3 regions of the Roseateles sp. PN1 genome follow, and region 2 is predicted to be linked to each of the others. Evidence: predicted binding sites of a transcription regulator. Region 2 holds the regulator's gene; each other region holds the start of a gene.
The links. Region 2 encodes FliA, which starts transcription of late flagellar genes. Its sites were predicted from a motif close to CTAAAGTTTNNNNNNNNNNNGCCGNTA; they were not measured.
Positions count from the first base shown of each region.

Region 1: AABB87_RS06790 (heme utilization protein) is a predicted target of FliA. The motif match lies at 3,969-3,995, and genes of this name have one in related genera.
Region 3: fliD (flagellar filament capping protein FliD) is a predicted target of FliA. The motif match lies at 3,631-3,657, and genes of this name have one in related genera.

Region 1 is NZ_JBCARA010000003.1:385,076-391,453, forward strand. Features, by position in the region: gene scpA (methylmalonyl-CoA mutase) at 1-581, opposite strand, end outside; gene AABB87_RS06775 (GntR family transcriptional regulator) at 665-1,333, shown strand; gene AABB87_RS06780 (methyltransferase domain-containing protein) at 1,336-2,709, opposite strand; gene AABB87_RS06785 (glycosyltransferase family A protein) at 2,753-3,709, opposite strand; gene AABB87_RS06790 (heme utilization protein) at 4,216-6,378, shown strand, end outside.
Region 2 is NZ_JBCARA010000004.1:7,165-13,542, reverse strand. Features, by position in the region: gene AABB87_RS07280 (GGDEF domain-containing protein) at 1-1,039, shown strand, start outside; gene AABB87_RS07275 (methyl-accepting chemotaxis protein) at 1,147-2,454, opposite strand; gene AABB87_RS07270 (RNA polymerase sigma factor FliA) at 2,623-3,336, opposite strand; gene AABB87_RS07265 (MinD/ParA family ATP-binding protein) at 3,355-4,194, opposite strand; gene flhF (flagellar biosynthesis protein FlhF) at 4,231-5,937, opposite strand; gene flhA (flagellar biosynthesis protein FlhA) at 6,017-6,378, opposite strand, start outside.
Region 3 is NZ_JBCARA010000016.1:92,799-99,176, forward strand. Features, by position in the region: gene AABB87_RS20805 (type II secretion system protein) at 1-281, opposite strand, end outside; gene AABB87_RS20810 (flagellar brake protein) at 278-1,051, opposite strand; gene AABB87_RS20815 (flagellar protein FliT) at 1,116-1,415, opposite strand; gene fliS (flagellar export chaperone FliS) at 1,475-1,855, opposite strand; gene fliD (flagellar filament capping protein FliD) at 2,107-3,564, opposite strand; gene AABB87_RS20830 (flagellin N-terminal helical domain-containing protein) at 3,728-4,573, opposite strand; gene AABB87_RS20835 (flagellin N-terminal helical domain-containing protein) at 4,901-5,743, opposite strand; gene AABB87_RS20840 (flagellin N-terminal helical domain-containing protein) at 6,107-6,378, opposite strand, start outside.

The DNA of each region.
Region 1 (6,378 bases), on a different contig from region 2:
GGCAGCACCGCACCATTCATGGTCATGGACACCGAGACCTTGTCGAGCGGAATGCCGTCGAACAAGATCTTCATGTCCTCGGCCGAATCAATCGCCACACCGGCCTTGCCGACGTCACCGGTGACGCGCGGGTGATCGCTGTCATAACCGCGGTGGGTCGCCAGGTCGAAGGCCACCGACACGCCCTGCCCGCCCGCCGCCAAGGCCTTGCGGTAGAAGGCATTACTTTCCTCGGCAGTAGAGAAACCGGCGTACTGGCGAATGGTCCAGGGGCGCACCGCATACATGGTGGCTTGCGGGCCGCGCAAAAAGGGCTCGAAGCCGGGCAAGGTATTGGCGTGGGGCAGTTCCGCCGTGTCTTCTGCCGTGTACAGGGGCTTGACCACCAAGCCTTCCGGCGTATGCCAGTTCAAAGCATCCACATTGCCGCCGGGGGCCGACTTGGCAGCGGCCTTATGCCACTGCGCCAGATCGGCTGCAGCAAATTCGCCAGCCGCCGAAGGCGAGTTGACTGACGCCGTTGACGCGGGCGCGGGTGCTGCTGCAGCTGAGGCGGGAACTGATGAACGTGAATCTGACATGGGATGCTCCGGTCGTTCAACTACGCTGTCGAACTTTGATTCATAATTATAAATTCAAAAATGACTGAACTCTGACAAATCCAATGGCCACACCCCAAGCTCTGGCACCGCGAGCCCTCTACCAAGAGGTGGCCGAACGCCTGCGCGCGCAAATCTTCAGCCGCGAACTCGAGCCCGGCCATTGGATTGATGAGCTCAAGATTTGCCGCGACCTCGGCATCAGCCGGACGCCACTGCGCGAAGCCCTGAAAGTCTTGGCGGCCGAAGGACTCGTCACGATGAAGGTGCGGCGTGGCGCCTATGTGACCGAAATGTCGGAGCGCGATGTGCGCGAGGCCTACCAACTGCTGGCCCTGCTGGAAAGCGATGCCACCGCACGCGTCTGCCAACTGGCAAACGCGGAGCAACTGCGAGAGCTACAGGCCCTGCACCAGACCCTTGTGGACCAAGCAGAGCATCACGAGGCCTTTTTCGCGACCAATGAGCGCTTTCACCTGCGCATCCTGGAAATTGAAGGCAATCGCTGGCGCCAGCAAATCGTCACTGACCTGCGCCGGGTGATGAAGCTCAATCGCCATCACTCCTTGTTCAAGCAAGGACGCATCCAAGATTCGCTGCAGGAGCATGACATGCTGATCGCCGCGCTGGTCGAACGCCGCAGCGAGGACGCGGCGCGACTCATGCGCATGCATTTCGACAACGGCCTCGCCGCGGCCACCCACGGCACGCCCGCATCAGGCGCAGCAGACTAACGTCAGGCTGCGACGGCGCGCACCACATACTGAAGCGGCAGCGCATCCCGCACCGCCCCTTCCGGGTCCCGCCCCATGGCCACGGCCATTTGCCGGATGGCCGCCAGCACAGGCTCCCGCCCCGGCTCGTTGAAAATGCGCGGCACGCCGGCCTCCACCCTCAAGCCGGCCGACTGAAACAGCTCGAACAAGGTGATGCGGGTGAACCAGCGCAAATGGGTTCGGTCCAGCAGGCCATCGGCCTCATAACGGAAATCCCCCACGGCCAAACGCCCTTGCAGGCTCCAATGCTGCACATTGGGAATGCTGGCCACCACGCAAGCGCCCGGCGGCATGACCTTGCGTATCTGGCTCAGCACGCGCCAGGGGTCGCGCAAATGCTCCAGCACATCGCCAAAAATCCAGCAGTCGCGGTCGGCGAAGTCACGGAACAAGGCCTCGTCGGCCGCTTCGATGTCCAAATTCAAGACCTCGTTGCAATGCCCACGCGCCACTTGGGCCGCCTTGGGATCAAGCTCCAAGCCCATGATGTGCACATCCGGCCTTTGTAACTTCAGGGCATGCGCCAGCGCACCGGTGCTGCACCCCACCTCCAGAATGCGCCTCGCGCCGGGCGGAATCATGGGCAGCAAATCGGGGTTGTAGCCGGTTGGCGCCGTGCCTTGAGCTTGTGCCAGCTTTTGCTGGGCCCGCGCCTGCGTCTCAGCCATCCACTCTTCCAAGTGGTAGCCCTGGGTAGCGGTGACCGTGCCACGCCCGATGTGATCCAAATAGAGCTTGCGGGTATCAGGGGTGACGTCGTTGAGCGTCCAGTCCAGATGCCGCAGCAGATGCGAGCGCCCCGCATCATGCAGGGCCAACATCGGCGCCACCATGGGCGCGCCATGCTTGATGGGCAGCGGCCATTGCTTCATCACCTCGATATTGCACAGCATGCAAGGCGGGTGGAGATAAGGCACGGCCCCGTAGGCATAGGGAATATCAAAACCCTCGCGATTGACGTAGGCCACGCCACCCACGCCATAGTCCTCGGGCTGCAGATGGGACAGCAAATCCTCAATAAAGCCCGGCTTCAGGACCACGATATCGCTATCCAGAAACAAAGCACGAGGCCCCAGATCCAACTGACTGATGGCCCAGGCCATGCCCGGGCCATGGTGGATATTGAATTCCTGCGCATGCAGAGTCACGCCCTCAAACTCGGCCAGCATGGTGCGGATGTCGGCCAATGGACCGGGCTCCGACCCGTCCACCACGTGGACAGGATTGGGATAGAAGCTCCGAAAGGAGCTCAATAGATTGCGCAGCAAGTCCACGCTGTTGTAGGACACCACCACCACCGGCAGGGTTTGGGCTTCAGAGGCAACAAGACTCATGGCTGGCTTTCTGGCGAATCGTTCTCGGGCACTTGGTTCGGAATCAAAACTTGTGGCTGCGCAGGAATTGCTCCCACAGGAGCAGGAACTCCGCCTCAGCCTCGGCTTCGCCCGCAGCCAGGCGCCCCAGCACGGGAATGAAGGGCGCCACATCGGGCTCAGCGGCGTAACGATCCAGCAAGGCCTGATGCAGGCCAGCGTAACCCTTGCGCGCACTGTCAGGGCTTAGACGCTCCAGACGCACCGCACCCAGGCTCAAGGCTGCGTAGGCCAGATGAGCGGCCTTCATATGCTTGCCCAGCAACTGCGCCGAGTGCCCCTCGCCGCCCGCCCGGAACGCACCCAATCGGTCCTGGATATAGGCCACCGGCCCGATCAGGCTGGCCGCCAAAAATGCACCCAAATCCCACAGGCCTTCATAGGAGACGCCAGCAAACTGGGGGCTGAACAGCAAATCGGCGGCCTCCTTGCGCATCACGCAGTTGGAGAACTCGCCCAGCCAGTTGGTGCAATCAGGCAAGGTGCTGGAAAACAGCAAGGATGCTTCGAGCAAGACGATACGGTCGTTAGACAGCCAGACATTCTTCGGAATGGGCATGCCCTCCACCGGCTGGCCGCGCTCATTGGTGCACCAGCGGGCGCTGATGCTACTGGGGCTGCGGCAGCTGGCATGCGCCATCAGGTGGCGCATATAAAAGTCGGGGTAGAGGATGTCGTCATCCAACAAGAGGTGGACCAATTCGGTCGAACCATCCCACAAGCGCAGCAGGTGTTTGAAGTTTTCGTAGGCACCAGCGCGCGGGCCGGTGTGCACCTCGATTTGCAGCTTGTGCCGCGCCAACTCCATCTGCGGCGACTGCAATAAGGCACCGAAAACGCCATCCGGGCTGTCGTCCGACACGATGACTTTTTGCGGCTTGAGCGTCTGCGTCATCAGCCCCGTCAACAACTCAACGATGTACTTGGTCTTGTAAGCAGGAATCAGGGTGGTGACTTGCATGGCGAGTGTGCCCAACAGGCTTGACGCCGATGTTGAGCATTACAGCGAGAACACAGGCACAGCCATCCTGCCAAAAGCTGCACGTTTGGGCAGCTTTTCCATCCAATGCCTGCTTGCCAGACACCTAGCATGCCGACAGAGATTTGCTGAGATGCCTGACTGCGTCGTTTTGACGTTATCCAGCCAGAAAAAGCATTCGGCAAAAAACACCTAATCAGCACATGTCTGAGCGAAAGCCCTGCATGTGAAGCCATGGCTGCTAAAGATTGGCAGCCTTGTGCCGAAGTTTGCAGATATCGCCCCAGAGCCCAAGCCCAAATTGAGCCCAAACCCTGGAACCACAGACAGTTTTTAGTTCTGTACCTGAGCACGGCACCCTGCGTTTTTGACGCCGAGCGCCGTGCCCAAAGCATTCACGTGACTGTAGCGAAACGATCCGGTGAGCCTCCAAGTTCAGTCTTGAATTCACCAGCCCCGAACGGTCACGCCCACCTGAGGTAAAGCTCATGCCCTCGATCATCACAAGCCTTTCCACCGACCAAATTGATGGTCTGACCACGGCGACTCTGCGCAAGCTGACTTCAGAAGACTGGGCAGCATTTACGTCTGATCAGCTGAAAGCGCTGACGACCGAGCAGACGGCCAGCTTGTCCACCTTGGCGATCAAGTCACTCAGCTCGGAGCAGATCAGCTTCTTCGAGACCGAGGACTTCGCTAAATTCAGCACGGCGGCCATACAGGCCTTCAGCGCGAATCAGATCAAGGGCATGACCAGTGAGCAAGCACAGGCACTGACCACTAAACAGGTCAGTGCCTTTGTCACTGAACACATGGCCGCTTTGGAGTCGCAGGACCTGAAAGCCTTGGGGACCGAGGTTTTCAAGGTCATCAATTCCAAGCAACTCGGCGCCCTGACCTCGGATCAGCTTTCAAAGATCGAGACCGAAGACGTCGCCAAGCTGAGCACCTCAGCACTGCGAGGCGTCACCAGTGATTCACTGGGCGCATTTGGCACCGACCAGATCAACGCCCTGCTGACCAATCAGATTCAGGCCCTCACGACCCAGCAGCTCAAGGGCATGGGAACCGACCAGGTTGCCAAACTGGAAACCGAGGATTTGCGCGCCCTGTCGACGGCGCAGATTCGTTCCTTGGCCACCGATCAATTCAACGCACTGGGCACCGACCAGATCGCCCAGCTGACCACGGCACAGGTCCAGTCGCTTAACACCACCCAGCTTGCTGGCATGGAGTCGGCCGACCTGAAAGCCCTGGCCACCGACCAAGCCAAGATCCTCAGCTCCGCGCAAGTCGGCGCCCTGGCTTCGGACCAACTCAACAAGCTGGAGACCGAAGACTTCGCCCTGCTGACCACGGCCGCCCTGCGTGGCCTGACGTCCGACGGCATCCGTGCCCTGGTGTCTGACCAGATCAACGCGCTGGGCTCGGCTCAGATCCAATCCCTGACGACCCAGCAACTCAAGGGTCTGGGCACCGATCAGGTCGCCTCGATGGAAACCGCCGATCTGCGCGCGCTGACCACCGTGCAGTTGCGCTCCCTCGGCACCGATCAGTTCAATGCGCTGGGCACCGATCAGATTGGCCAGCTGACCAACGCACAGATCCAATCCCTGACGACGGCTCAACTCGCCGGCATGGAATCGGCCGACCTGAAGGCCCTGGCCACCGATCAAGCCAAGCTGCTCAGCTCCGCTCAGATCGGCGCGCTGGCCTCGGATCAGCTCAACAAGCTGGAGACCGAAGACTTCGCCCTGCTGAGCACGGCCGCTCTGCGTGGCCTGACTTCCGACGGCATCCGTGCCCTGGTGTCTGACCAGATCAACTCCCTGGGCTCGAACCAGATCCAGTCGCTGACGACCCAGCAACTCAAGGGCTTGGGAACCGATCAGGTCGGCTCGATGGAAACCGCCGATCTGCGCGCGTTGACCACGGCACAGATCCGCTCTTTGGCGACCGACCAATTCAATGCCCTCGGCACTGACCAGATCGGTCAGCTGACCACCCTGCAGGTGCAAGCCCTGACGACGGCCCAGTTCGCCGGCATGGAATCGGCCGACCTGAAGGCCTTGGCCACCGACCAGGCCAAGATCCTCAGCTCCGCCCAAATCGGCGCCTTGGCTTCGGATCAGCTCAACAAGCTGGAGACCGAAGACTTCGCCCTGCTGACCACGGCCGCCCTGCGAGGCCTGAGCTCCGACGGCATCCGTGCCCTGGTGTCTGACCAGATCAATGCGCTGGGCACAGCACAGATCCAGTCCTTGACCACCCAGCAACTCAACGGTCTGGGCACCGATCAGGTCGCATCGATGGAAACGGCCGATCTGCGTGCCCTGACCACCGTACAACTGCGCTCCCTCGCGACCGATCAATTCAATGCGCTGGGCACCGATCAAATTGCCCAGTTGACCAGTGCGCAAATCCAATCCCTGACAACGGCCCAGGTCGCTGGCATGGAGTCGGCCGACCTGAAGGCCCTGGCCACCGACCAAGCCAAGCTGCTCAGCTCGGCCCAGATTGGCGCCCTGGCCTCGGATCAGCTCAACAAGCTGGAGACCGAAGACTTCGCCCTGCTGACCACGGCCGCCCTGCGTGGCCTGACTTCCGACGGCATCCGTGCCCTGGTGTCTGACCAGATCAATGCCCTGGGC
Region 2 (6,378 bases):
TCTGCTAGATCACCGCCAGCATATGTTCACCGAGCTGGGCCAGCTGTGCCGCGAATTGAGCGCCAGCTTGGTTGATTTGGCAGAAGACGACTCCTGGGCGCGCGGCCAATGCGAGGCCATGAACAACACGCTGGAGCAAGGCCTGAGCGGCCGCGGCGTGCGCTCCGTCACCGAGATGCTGGGCGGCACGCGCGAGCGCCAGCGCGCCCTGCGGGAGGATCGCAAGAAGGCGCGCGAATCGCTCAAGTCCATGATTCACCAGATGCTGGCCGAACTGGGTGAGTTGGGCCAGCACACCGACCGCTTTCAGAGCAGCGTGGGCCGTTACGCCGAGGTGATCGAAAAGGCGGACAGCCTGGAAAGCCTGGCCGGCGTGGTGCGCGAGATGGTGGAAGAAAGCCGCAGCGTGCAGTCCCTGGTGCAGCAAACCCAGGCCCGCTTGAGCAGCGAACATGACAAGGCCAATAGCCTGAGCCAGCGGGTCGAAGCGCTGGAAGGCGAGTTGCAACGCCTCTCCAACGAGGTTCAGACCGATCAACTGACCCAGATCGCCAACCGCCGCGGCCTGCTCGCCGCCTTCGCGACCGAGCAAGCCAAGCTCGAACGCGACAGTGGTGACGCCACCAGCGAAGGCGATACCCAGCGCATCGCCCTGGCCTTGCTGGACATCGACAACTTCAAAAAGCTCAATGACAGCTTGGGCCATGGCGCCGGCGATGTGGCGCTGAAGTCTTTGGCCGAGCGGGTGCAGGCTTCCCTGCGCCCCGGTGACTTGGTGGCGCGTTACGGCGGCGAAGAGTTCGTATTGATGCTGCCGCGCACCCCCATCGAGGAAGCCCAGGCCGTGCTGCAACGCCTGCAGCGCGCGCTCTCGGCCAGCTTATTCATGCACGAGGGTCGGGATGTATTCGTCACCTTTTCGGCCGGCGTGACGCTGTACCGAGCCGGGGAAACGCTGGAGGCCGCCCTGGACCGCGCCGATGTGGCGCTGTACGAGGCAAAGCACACGGGCAAGAACAGAGCTTGCGTGGCGCCTTAAGGGGCTGCCCGAGCGGCAGCTCATTGACGCGAGGCCGCTGCAACAGCGGCGTCGGCCATTAGCGCATCAGCGCATCAGCGCCTTGGTACAACAGCGGCGCGCCGACCTTAGAAGTTGAACGCCAGGCGCAGCCCGCCCCAGTGCCTTCCGCCCACCACGATGGGGGCCGACACTTCCTTCAAGAGCACGAACTTGCCCCCGCCCATATCGCGGCGATAGGTCTGCAAAAGGAATGGCCGCTGGTTGCGGGCCGAAGCCAGGCCGGTGCGGTCATTGAAGATGCGCCGGTAGCGGCTGTTTGCAGTGTTCCACACCACATCGCCGGCGCGCTGCGGCTGGCAATACCTCTTGTTGTGGGCCGCCACATAACCGTTTCGGTCCACGGCAATGCAGTACACCACCTTGTCGCTGAAATCGAGCATGCGCTCTTGAACCGCCGGAAACAGCCGGTCGGCCAGCGCAACGAACTGGGTCAGATGCTGAGCCGGATTGCTGCCCGGTATGGCTTGATAGCGCTCATCAAACAGCTGGGCCTGCTGAATGTCGCCGCGCTGCAGGGCCTGGGCCAACAAGCTGGCGATTTCTGCCGCGGCTTGCTGTGCGGCCTGGATAAAGGGCGCGTCCTCGACCTCCACGCCGGAGTCGGCAATCTGCTCGATCACCTGCTCCGAGAGCCTCAAGAAACGGTCGCTGCATGAAAACGCGGCATCCAGCTTGACCATGGCCTGCTGAATCTCGCGCTCCAAGTCCGCCACCCGGCCACCCAGGGCGCCGATGGTCCGCTCACTTTGCTCGGCCGAAGTATTGATCTGCCCCACATCCGCCTGAACTTGTGCAAACGCTTGATGAATGGCACTGCGGCTGGCGTGGCCGGGGTCATTGCGCAACTCGCGGCTGAAAGCCTCGATGCGCGTGTCCAATGCGGACACCGTGCCCATGATGGCCTTGGATGAGTTTTCCACTTGCCCGGCCAAAGCCTTGACGGCATCGGCCACGACACCAAAACCACGCCCGGCCTCGCCGGCACGCCGCGCCTCAACCGAGGCATTGAAGGCCACTAGTCGCGTCTGCAAGGCAATTTTTGTGATCTCGGATGCCGCGTCCGAGACCTGGTGCAAGGTTTGAACAATGCCGCCAACCTCGTTGCCAACACCGTCCAGCGCCTGGCTGGCTCGCACCACAGCGGCGCCGGATTGGGCGGTTGAGCGACTGATGGCAGATTGCGCCTCGCGCACTGAAGCCAAATCCTGCGACAAGGCGCCCATGGCCTCGGCTTGGGCAAGCACGACTTTTTGGGTGTCTTCCAACAGCCCGCGCACCTCGGCGGCGTCTTTACCAACATTGGAAATGGCGCGGGAGATTTGCTGAACCACCTGCTTCATGGCCGCAGCCGTGCTGTTCGCAGAGGCGTTCAATTCAGAGGGGGCTTGTGCGGCCGACTGGGCTGCGGCTGGGCCATTCGGCCGGGGTGTCCACCAGAACCGCATCAATCTGCCCTCTCTTGATTGCTTGCTTGCACAAACCGCTGGCGGTGGCTCTCGGGCGACGCTGCCAGCCTTAGTTTCAGACCTTGTTCGCCGAACTCACCAATCGCGCAACTTCACCCGCAGGCGGGCAATGGCTTGGCTATGCAGCTGGCAGACCCGCGATTCAGTGACCTTCAAGACTACCGCAATCTCTTTCAGATTCATATCGTGCTCGTAGTACATGCTCATCATGAACTGCTCGCGTTCGGGCAGGTTCTTGATGGCCGCCACCAGGGCCTCGCGCATGCGATGGTCCTGCAGCTTGAGCATCGGGTTGTTGCTGTGATCGGCCACGTGGCGATCCAAGAAGTCTTCATCACCCTCGTCACCGGACATATCTTCCAGGTAGACCAGCTGGGTGCCACGCACCTTGCCGAGCAACTCCTGATAGTCGGCCAGGCTGACACCCATCTCGGCGGCGATCTCGCTTTCGGCCGGGGCGCGGCCGAGCTTTTGCTCCAGCTTGCGCACGGCGCCTTCGATATCGCGTTGCTGGCGGCGGGTGCCTCGGCTCATCCAGTCACCACCGCGCAGCTCATCGAGCATGGCGCCGCGAATGCGCTGAGTGGCGAAGGTTTCGAACTGCACGCCCTGGCCCACGTCGAAGCGCGAGAGCGCATCGGTCAGGCCGATCAGGCCGACCTGGATCAGGTCATCGATTTCGATATTGGCGGGCAGCTTGGCAATCATCTGGTGGGCCAGGCGGCGCACCAGCGGGCTGTACTGTTTGATGAGGGAGGAGTTATCGAGGCGGCCTTTGGCGGTATACATCTTCAGCTCCAGCTGCAATCAGTAAATGGCGGCGACGGCCGGGCGAGCGACAGTGCGGGCAGGCTGCGGCGCCGAGGGGCGCATCAGCGAGCGGGCCACGGGCCGCAAGGGGCTGGCATCGACCGAAGCCTCCAGCGCCGCTCCCGGAGGGGCGGCCATCAACAACTCACGCGCCAGATGGCGCACTTCGGTCGAAATCGGGGCACTGCTCGGTGTGCGTGGGTCCAGGCAAGCCCAGTCACGCAGCACCGCGCCAAGGAAACCATCGGCACAACTGCTCAGTTGTTCGGCAATCCGCTCCGACATGCGCAGCTGCGGCGAGCAAGCCATCAGTAGGCTGTAAACCATCAGCCCGGCGCGGCCCGCCAACCATTTCATGCCAGCATAAGCGTGGGTGACGCTATTGGCATCGGTATCGGCCAGCAAAACCGGGCGCACTTCACGCAGCGCGACCACACGGGCCAACTCCGCCGCACTGGCGTGCAGCAGCACCACATCGGCTTGCGGCGCGGCTTCGGTCACCACTTCAAGAAACTGTGCGGCCGAGCCCTTGGCATTGATGTAGCGCATCGGCAGGCCACGGGCGGCCAGGTAGGAGACGTCTTTGGACAAGCTCTCCACACAAGCGCCCAGATCCACCGAGGCCAGCTCGGACGGCGTAGGCGCGGACTCGGCGGCATCCACCACCAGGGTATGCAAACCCAGTTCGGCAAAAGCCGCGCAAAGACCTTCCAACAGCACGCCTGCACCCATGACATGCGGATTGCTGACCACTGGAATGAAGCGCACCCGCGAGCTGGCGAACAGCCGGCGCAGGCCATGGGCCTGGTCTTGCGGGGCAAGGGTATGAGGATTCACGTCGCGCATCATGATGGCTGGGGTCCCAGGTTTGGTCTAGTGCGTGCCCATAGCGGCGGCACTGCGGGGGCTGAGCGCTGGCCCACCGGCAAAAATCAGATTCACATCGGCACTGTCCATGCGCCAGGCACCGGCGGCTTGGCTGCGCAAGGCGCGCTGCACCAGAGCCTGAGCCGACAGGCGATGCCAGTCTTCCGGCACGCGCTGGCCATTGGTCACGCCCAGCACGCGCAGCTTGTGGCGGATCAGGGTGTCCAGGGCGGGCGCGAGCTTGACGGCTTCGTCGATCTTGGAGAGCACCACGCCTTGGCACTCATGCGCGCGCCAAGCGGTCACCACATCTTCAATCGTCTCGCCCTGCTGTGCGGCGTTGACGACCAGGATCTTGGTGATGCTGCGGTGCGCCAGCATGTCAAGCAATTCATTGGTGCGGCTGTCGCGCTGGGCCATGCCGGCGGTGTCGATCAAGACCATCTTCTTGGCCGACAGCAGGTCGAGCAAATCTTCCAGCGAGCTGCGGTCGTGGGCGGTATGCACCGGCACGCCGAGGATGCGGCCGTAGGCGCGCAGTTGCTCGTGGGCGCCGACCCGGTAGGCGTCCAGCGTGATCAGGCCCAGCTGAGCCGCACCGTGGCGGGTGGCAAAGGCGGCAGCCAGCTTGGCGGTGGTGGTGGTCTTGCCCACGCCGGTAGAGCCGATCAGGGCGAACACACCGCCCTGCTCTTCCAGTGCCGGCATGGCCTCACCGGTGAGCAAATTGCGTGACAACACGTTGGCGGCCCAGCTGGTTTCATCGGCGGTTTCGCCGTGGGCACCGGGCTTGAATTCGTTCGGGCAACCTTCCACCAGCTTGCGCACCAGGGCGGGCGAGAAACCCACTTCCAGCATCTTCTGGGTCAGACGAGCCTGGGTCGGTTGGCGTTGCAGCTTTTCCATGAAGGCCAGGGCGCCGAAGCGCTCTTCGATCAAGCCCTTCATGCTGCGCAGCTCGTTCATCATGTCTTGCTGGTCGCGGCGGCCACGGCCGGGCAGATCAGGCAGCTCGGTGCCCATGGCGGCCAAACCGCTGAGTTCTTGCGCGGCGGCCGGCATGCGGATTTCATCGCGCAGCACCGGCGGTGTGCGGCGGGCGGCGGGCGCGGCAGCGGCCGGGGCGGTTTCCACCGGACGGCGCGGCTGCATGGCTTGTAAAGCTGCCTGAGCGCGCTGCTGACGCGCGGCGGCCAGATTGCTGACGCCGGGCTGCTCGACGGCCGGCTCGGGCTGCAGGGCCAAGGGGTCGGGCAGGCCATCAATCTCGGCCTGGCGGCGCTTGAGTACGCGCTCGCGCACATAGTCCTGGAAGGACAAGGTGCTCATCGCCAGGGTTTCAACATCCTGGCCCACTTCATCGGCAGGGTCGTTGTAGCCAAAGCTGGGTTCGCTGCGCTGCTGCAGCTGGCTGCCTTGCTGACCGGCACGCGCTGCAAAGCTCTTGCCAGCGGGGGCCGAAGACATAGGCGCCGGCTGGGCGGTATTGGGCGCACCGGCCGGGCGGGCTTGCACGCGGCCGGGCGAGCTGATGCGGGGCGCTGTGGCGGCCACACGCTCGATCTGCGACATACCTTCGGGCGCCATGGCCAGCACTTCCACGCCTTCGGCGCAGGGCTTGTTGGACAGCACCACCGCATCATCGCCAAAAGCCTTGCGCACCAGGGCCATGGCTTCGCGGGAATTGCGGGCAGTAAAGCGTTTCACGTTCATAAGGCCTCCTGCCGAGCCACCTCAGCGGCGGCACGCGCCACCTCGAGGGGCAGCGAACGGATGTGAGTGTGGAAGCCGCTCATGCGGTGCCTCCGATGATCGATCCGATACGGATGGAATGAGTTTCAGGAATCTCGCTATGGCCCAGCACCTTCAGGCGCGGGGCGGCACGCTTCAGCAAACGGGCCATGGGGGCGCGGATCAGGTCGGGCACCAGCAAGCAGGCCGGCACACCGCGATCTTCTTGCGACTGGGCGGTTTCGGCAGCACTGCGGGCCAAGGTGTCGGCGACACCGGGGTCCAGGGCAGCGCCATGGGGGGAATTCAGGGCTTGGGTGACCAGGCGTTCCAGCTCGGGCTCCAGGGCGATCACGTCCAGCTCTTTCACCGGGCCGTAGATCTGCTGAACGATGGCCGGCGCGATGTGCACACGAATGCGGC
Region 3 (6,378 bases), on a different contig from region 2:
CAATCGCAGGGCTGGTTCCGGCTGACGCCCCAGCACCATTTTTTGCCAGCGCGGTAGCTGATGTGAATGAGCTGGTTCTCACTAACGCTTAATTCACGCGCATGTCGCATGTCCAGGGCGAGCAACTCGGCCACCTGCTGGAGCTGGCGGCGCTGCAGCATATGCTGGTAGCTGGGTATGGCTGCCGCCAGCAAGATGCAGGTGATGGCGATCACGGTCACCGCTTCCAGCAGCGTGAAGCCACGGCTGACTTTTGAGTGACCGTGGCGAAGACCGTTCACGCTGCAGCGGGGCGCTTGCTGAGCAAACGGCCGAGTTTTTGCATTTGGTCGACAAAGCGCTGCAAGCTGCGCTGAGCGTCGGCATCAATGCGCTCAAACACCAGGCCCAGATGCAGGCCACCGTCGGGGTCGGCGCGGCTGTTTTGCACCCGCAGGCTGGCCTCGAAGCGGGTGTCGCGGTCCAGCTCGATCTGTGCCGAAGCAATGGGCGTGCCGATCGCCGGCGGCGCTTGATCCTCTGGCCACAGCAGGGCCAGTCCGCCCAGGCTGAGGTCGAGGATGCGCAGGCGCAGTTGCTGCTCGGGTGCTTGTGGGTCGGGCAGGCGGGCTTGCGGCGTGCGGGTATTGGGGCGCACACGGAAGGCCTGGCGGCGCTGAAAGCGGTACATCGTGCCGGGCAATGGCGCGCGCAGCACGGTGCCATTGCTGATCTGCGGGCTGTTCAGCAGCATCAGGCCGTCGAGCTCGAACTGCAGTTTGATCTGATCCAGATAAGCCACGGCCGTGACCTCGTCGGCGCTCAGCAATGCCTGCAACTGCGGGTCCTGGCGATGCGCATCAAAGCCCAGCGAGGCCTCGCTCGCATTCACCGCGCTCAAGCAGCTTTGCACGCAAGCGCCATTGGCGCCATGCAGGCTGATGCGGATCTGCTCGCGCTGCAGCCCCTGCAGCAGTTGGAGGATTTCGGCCGGGGTCTGAATGCGGAAATCGCCCGCGGCGTCCTGATCGGGCGCGGCGAGCGATGGCGGGGAGGTGGTTTGGCTTGTCATCAAAGGTCTACAAGATGGCGCTGCGGCCGTGCCCTAGTGGGCGGCCGCAGTGCATTCTGGCCGATCAGTGCAGAGTTTTGCTTTTTCCCGTCATCACGCGGTCCAGATCATCCAGCCAGGGTTCGGCCAGGTGGCGGATCTCAGCGTCGTTGACCAAGATGCGCTGCATGATGCGCGTCTTCAGCTTGGCTTCATCGGGGGCCAATTGCTTGGCCGAGGCCGCATGCTTGAGCTGCGAGATCAGCAGCACGCAAGCGCCTTCGAGTTTGACCACCTCATCCCAATTGCCGCAACGGGCGGCGCTCAACATGTCGGCGCTGGCTTGTTCAATGGCTTCGTAGTAGCTCAAGAGTTGAGTATTCATCGCTAGATCCGCTAGAGACTTTGGGTGTTGATTGGGTGTTGCCTTGGATTGCTTCATCATCAGGCTGCGCGTTGCAGTTCGTTATTGCTGCCAATGGCCGTCCAGGCTTCACGCACCGGGCTGAGGATGCGCTGGCATTCCTCAATCGCTGCGGCGTCGCTGTGCAGGTTGGCACGGGTCAGGCGCATGCACAGATAGGCATACAGATCGTTCAAATCTTTGGCCAGGGGGCCGGAGTCGAGGTTCAGCCCAGCCTTCAGGCCTTCATCCAGAATGCGCACAGCACGGGTCAGGGCGCGATTCTTGAGTTCGTTATTGCCGTTCTGGACTGCGCCGCGGGCTTGGGTCATGGCATCGAACAAGCCGTCAAACAGCATGCTGATGAGTCGGTGCGGGCTGGCACCGTGCACGTCGGTCTCCAGTCCCACTTTGCTGTACATCGACGCCCTTTGGGTGCGCGATGCGAAAGGGGATGAGGTGCTACCGTACATATTTGCGTCCCAAGTTGTGCTGTGTTGAATAGTTTTCGACCCCTCGCCGGCAAACTTGAGTTGCTCGAATTGATCTTTTTTAGTCTGAACTAGGCTTTATTCATGCTCAAGTTCACACTTGGCCGTGGAAATGAAAAACGCCCTGCGAGCCAGCGGCTGCGCAGGGCGTTGAGTGGCTTTTTGCCTGGCCGGACTCAGCCTTATTTGTTGCCGAACTGCTGCGTGACGTAGCTTTGCAGTCCGCTCAGGCTGGCCATGCTCTTGTCCAGCGAGGTGTAGCTGTTGCGCATGCGTTTTTCGACCAGAGCAAGCCGCAAGTTGATGGCGTCTTGATCCTTGCCGTTGCGGTTGATGGAGTCGCGCAAACCGGTTTGCTTGGAGTTCAGCGACCCGTCGAAGCTCAGCACTTTGTCAGTCAGGTCGCGGATCTTTTGTGTCAAGCCGTTGTTGCTGGCGTCGGCACTGTCGAGGCCGGAGAAGAGCTTTTTCAGATCACCCATCTTGCCCAGGGCGCTGTCGAGCTTGGCCGTGGTGATCTTGATCGTGCCATCGGCTTGTGGGTCCAGTCCGATGTCGGCGAACCGGGTCAAGCTGCCGCCCAAGGTGCTGGAACTGCTGACCAAGCTGCGCAGTTGACCCTGCAGGCCGATGGCGGTGCTGTCACCTTGCAGCGGTCCTGCGGTGGCGGCCGTGGTGCCTGACTTGGGGACGAACTTGGTCTGTTCCTTCATGAAGGTGGCCAAGGCGTTGTAGGCGGTGGTGAAGTCGGTGATTGCCTTCTTGATCGCCTCTTTGTCCGGCCCCACGGTCAGATTGACTTCGCTGGCCGCGCCGGTCGCATCCAGCGTCACTTTGGCGAAGTTGACGGTCAGGCCGTCAATCACATTGGCCACCGAGTTGGTCTCAGATACCACGGCAATGCCGTTGATGGTGCCCATCGCACTTTTGGCGCTTTGCGCCAAGGTCGCGGTGTTGACGCTATTGCTGGGGTCATAGGCCAGGGCGGACAGGCCTGCGCCGCCACCCGGCCCGGGCGCGGTTTCATTGGCGGAAACGCGAAAACCATTGCTGGCGCCGGTGCTGGCTGAGCGCAGCACCAGGCGTGCGCCCTGGCTGTCCGTCACCACCGAAGCCACGACACCGGCGCCGGAGGAATTGATCTTGTCGCGGGCGGCGGTGAGGCTGTCTTCGCCGGCACCGATATTGATCGTGACCGCCGACTTGCCTGCCGTAGGGGTGAAGGTGGCGTTGTTGGCGGTCCAGGCGCCGAGCTCGATGGTCAGCGAGCCTTGCCCGACCGTGGTGGCATTGGCCGGGTAGGCTGTGCTGCTGATGGTTTGCGCACTGGCCAGCTGAGTCACCTTGACGGCATAGTTGCCGGCCACCGAGCTTTGGCTGGTGGCCGCTGTGACGGCGGTGGCGTCCGAGGAGGTCGATAAATTGGCGCCCCAGATGTCCGGGTTGTTCAGCTTGGTGGCCGCGTCCTTCAGGGTGCTGATATTGCTTTGCAACTTGCCGTAGGACGAGAGCTTGGCCTGTAGCGCGGTGGCGCGCGTTTGCAAATTGACGACCGGCTGGCGTTCGATCGACATCAGCTTGGAGACGATGGTCTCAACGTCGAGCCCGCTGCCAATGCCGGTGGATGTGATGGTGGCCATTTTTCTCTCCTTTGCCTGCGCGCCGCTGCCCTTGCTTGGGCGGGTGGGTACTGCATGCTTACGGCCTATCGGCCATTGCGCAAAAAACTAAAGGCGGTTCAGGCTTGATGCCTAACCGCCTCTGAGCGTCAACCCAAGTTGACGCTAATGAGTTGCTGCGCCATCAACCCTTGAGCAGGGACAGAACTTGCTGCGGCATTTGGTTGGCCTGGGCCACCATGGCGTTACCGGCTTGCTGCAAGATTTGCGTGCGGCTCAGATTCGAGGTTTCCGCCGCGTAGTCCGCATCCATGATGCGGCTGCGGGCAGCGCTCTGGTTTTCCACCGAGACCTGCAGATTGGCGATCACCGCTTCGAAGCGATTCTGCGAAGCGCCCAAAGTTGCGCGCTGGCTGCTGATGGTGTTGATGGCGGCGTCAATGGCGTCGATCGCGACCTTCAGCGTCGCGGTGGTGTCGACATTCGAGATGGTCGTGCCAGTGACGGTGACCACGGTGGGGTCTTGCGTCATGTCGGTGGTTGTTACCGTGATGATGTCTTCCGCACCGGTATTGGGGCCGACCTGGAAGTCTTGCGGCACGGCCGCATCGGCGCCCAAGATCTTCTTGCCGTTAAAGGTGGTGCCGCCCAGCACGCGGGTGATTTCCGCTGCCAGCTCGGTGTATTCCTTGCCGATCGAATCCAGATCGGAGGTGGTGTTGGTGGCGTTACGCGCTTGCACCGCCAGTTCACGCATGCGCTGCAAGGTGTCGCCAACTTTGGACAAGGCACCTTCAGCCGTTTGCGCCAGCGAAATGCCGTCGTTGGCATTGCGCACGGCCACATTCATGCCGCGTACCTGTGAGTTCATGCGTTCGGCGATGGCCAGGCCGGCGGCATCGTCTTTGGCCGAATTCACCCGCATGCCGGACGAGAGCCGCTGCATGGACACGGACAGCGAGCCCTGCGACATATTCAGATTGCGCTGCGCATTCAGCGAGGCAATATTGGTGTTAATGGTCTGCGGCATTTGAGCACTCCTACAAAATCCGGTGATTCCGGCGGGGCCGGGGTGATCTGCCTGCTTTGCTCACAAGAGATGTGGCGGGCAACTCAGCCCGGTCAATCCAAGCAATCGCCCCTTTGTTTGGGCAGCCCACTCGGTCCGGACCTCAGGCTTCAATCACTTTCAACCCGATGAGCAAATTCTCTGAGTGCTTGAGCGATTCAAAAGGCCAATAAAGGGCCAAAACAACGGCCATAAAAAAACTCCGACCCTGGGGTGAACCAGAGGTCGGAGTCGCGTGATTCGGTGAGGGTCAGGTCTTGCCTGACTCAGTGGACTTGCCGCTTTGGCTTAGCCTCGCAGCAGGGACAGCACTTGCTGCGGCAGCTGATTGGCCTGCGAGATCATGGCGTTACCGGCCTGCTGCAGAATCTGCGCGCGGCTCAGGTTGGCGGTTTCAGAGGCGTAGTCGGCATCCAGGATGCGGCTGCGGGAGGCGGTCTGGTTCTCCACCGACACCTGCAGGTTCGAGATCACCGCGTCAAAGCGATTCTGCGAGGCGCCCAAAGTGGCGCGCTGGCCGCTGACGGTGGTGATGGCCGTATCGATATTGTCGATGACGGTCTTCAGCGTGGCGGCGGTGTCGACGTTGCTGATCGAGGCGCCGGTGACGGCGGTGATCGAGGCGTCACCGGTCAGGTCAGTGGTAGCCACGTCAACGATGTCGTTGTCCGTCGTGTTGGCGCCAATCTGGAAGGTCTGCGTACCTGCAGCGCCGGCCAGGATGGCCTTGCCGTTGAAGGTGGTGCCGCCCAGAACGCGGTTGATTTCCGCGCCCAACTCGGTGAATTCCTTGCCGATGGAGTCCAGGTCGGTGGTGGTATTGGTGGCATTGCGAGCCTGCACACCCAGTTCACGCATGCGCTGCAGTGCGTCACTGACCTTGCTCAGCGCGCCTTCAGCGGTTTGCGCCAGCGAGATGCCGTCATTGGCATTGCGGATGGCCACGTTCATACCGCGCACCTGGCTGGTCATGCGGTCAGCAATGGCCAGGCCGGCGGCGTCGTCCTTGGAGGAGTTGACGCGCATGCCGGACGACAGGCGTTGCATGGAAACGGCGAGGGAACCTTGTGATGTGGACTGATTGCGTTGGGCATTCAGGGACATCAGGTTGGTGTTGATGACTTGGCTCATGTTCAATCCTTTGGTGTGTACTAAGACTTGCCGGAAATCCGGGCTTCACGGTCGATAAAAGGCCGCCCATAACAGGTGGCTTTTGCCAGCAAATGTCGGGCTTGCGCCTGGCCTTTGCACCGTCCGCGTCCTGCTCTTTGGAGAGCCGGCTGACCGGACCACGTAGTCCATCTAATTCCTCGGACCCGTTGAATTGCTTATCGACGACACCAGTGATTGACTTAAATCCTTTTTTCAAAAAACGCCACTTGTCAAGGGACTTGCGGCGTCTTTTTCATGAGCTGTTGGAGTGAGAAATATCGCTGAGCTGCTGGAGGTGATGGCTGGAGTGAGTCGGTATTCGCGACTCACTCCGCGCCGTCATCAGCGCAGCAGGGTCAGGACTTGCTGCGGCAGCTGATTGGCCTGCGCGATCATCGCGTTACCTGCTTGTTGCAGGATCTGCGAGCGGCTCAGGTTGGCGGTTTCCGAGGCGTAGTCCGCGTCCAGAATCCGGCTGCGCGCGGCGCTTTGGTTTTCCACCGAGATCATCAAATTGGATGTCACGGCGTCAAAGCGGTTTTGCGAAGCACCCAGGGTGGCGCGCTGGCCGCTGACTGTGGTGATGGCGGTATCAATGTTGTCGATGACGGTCT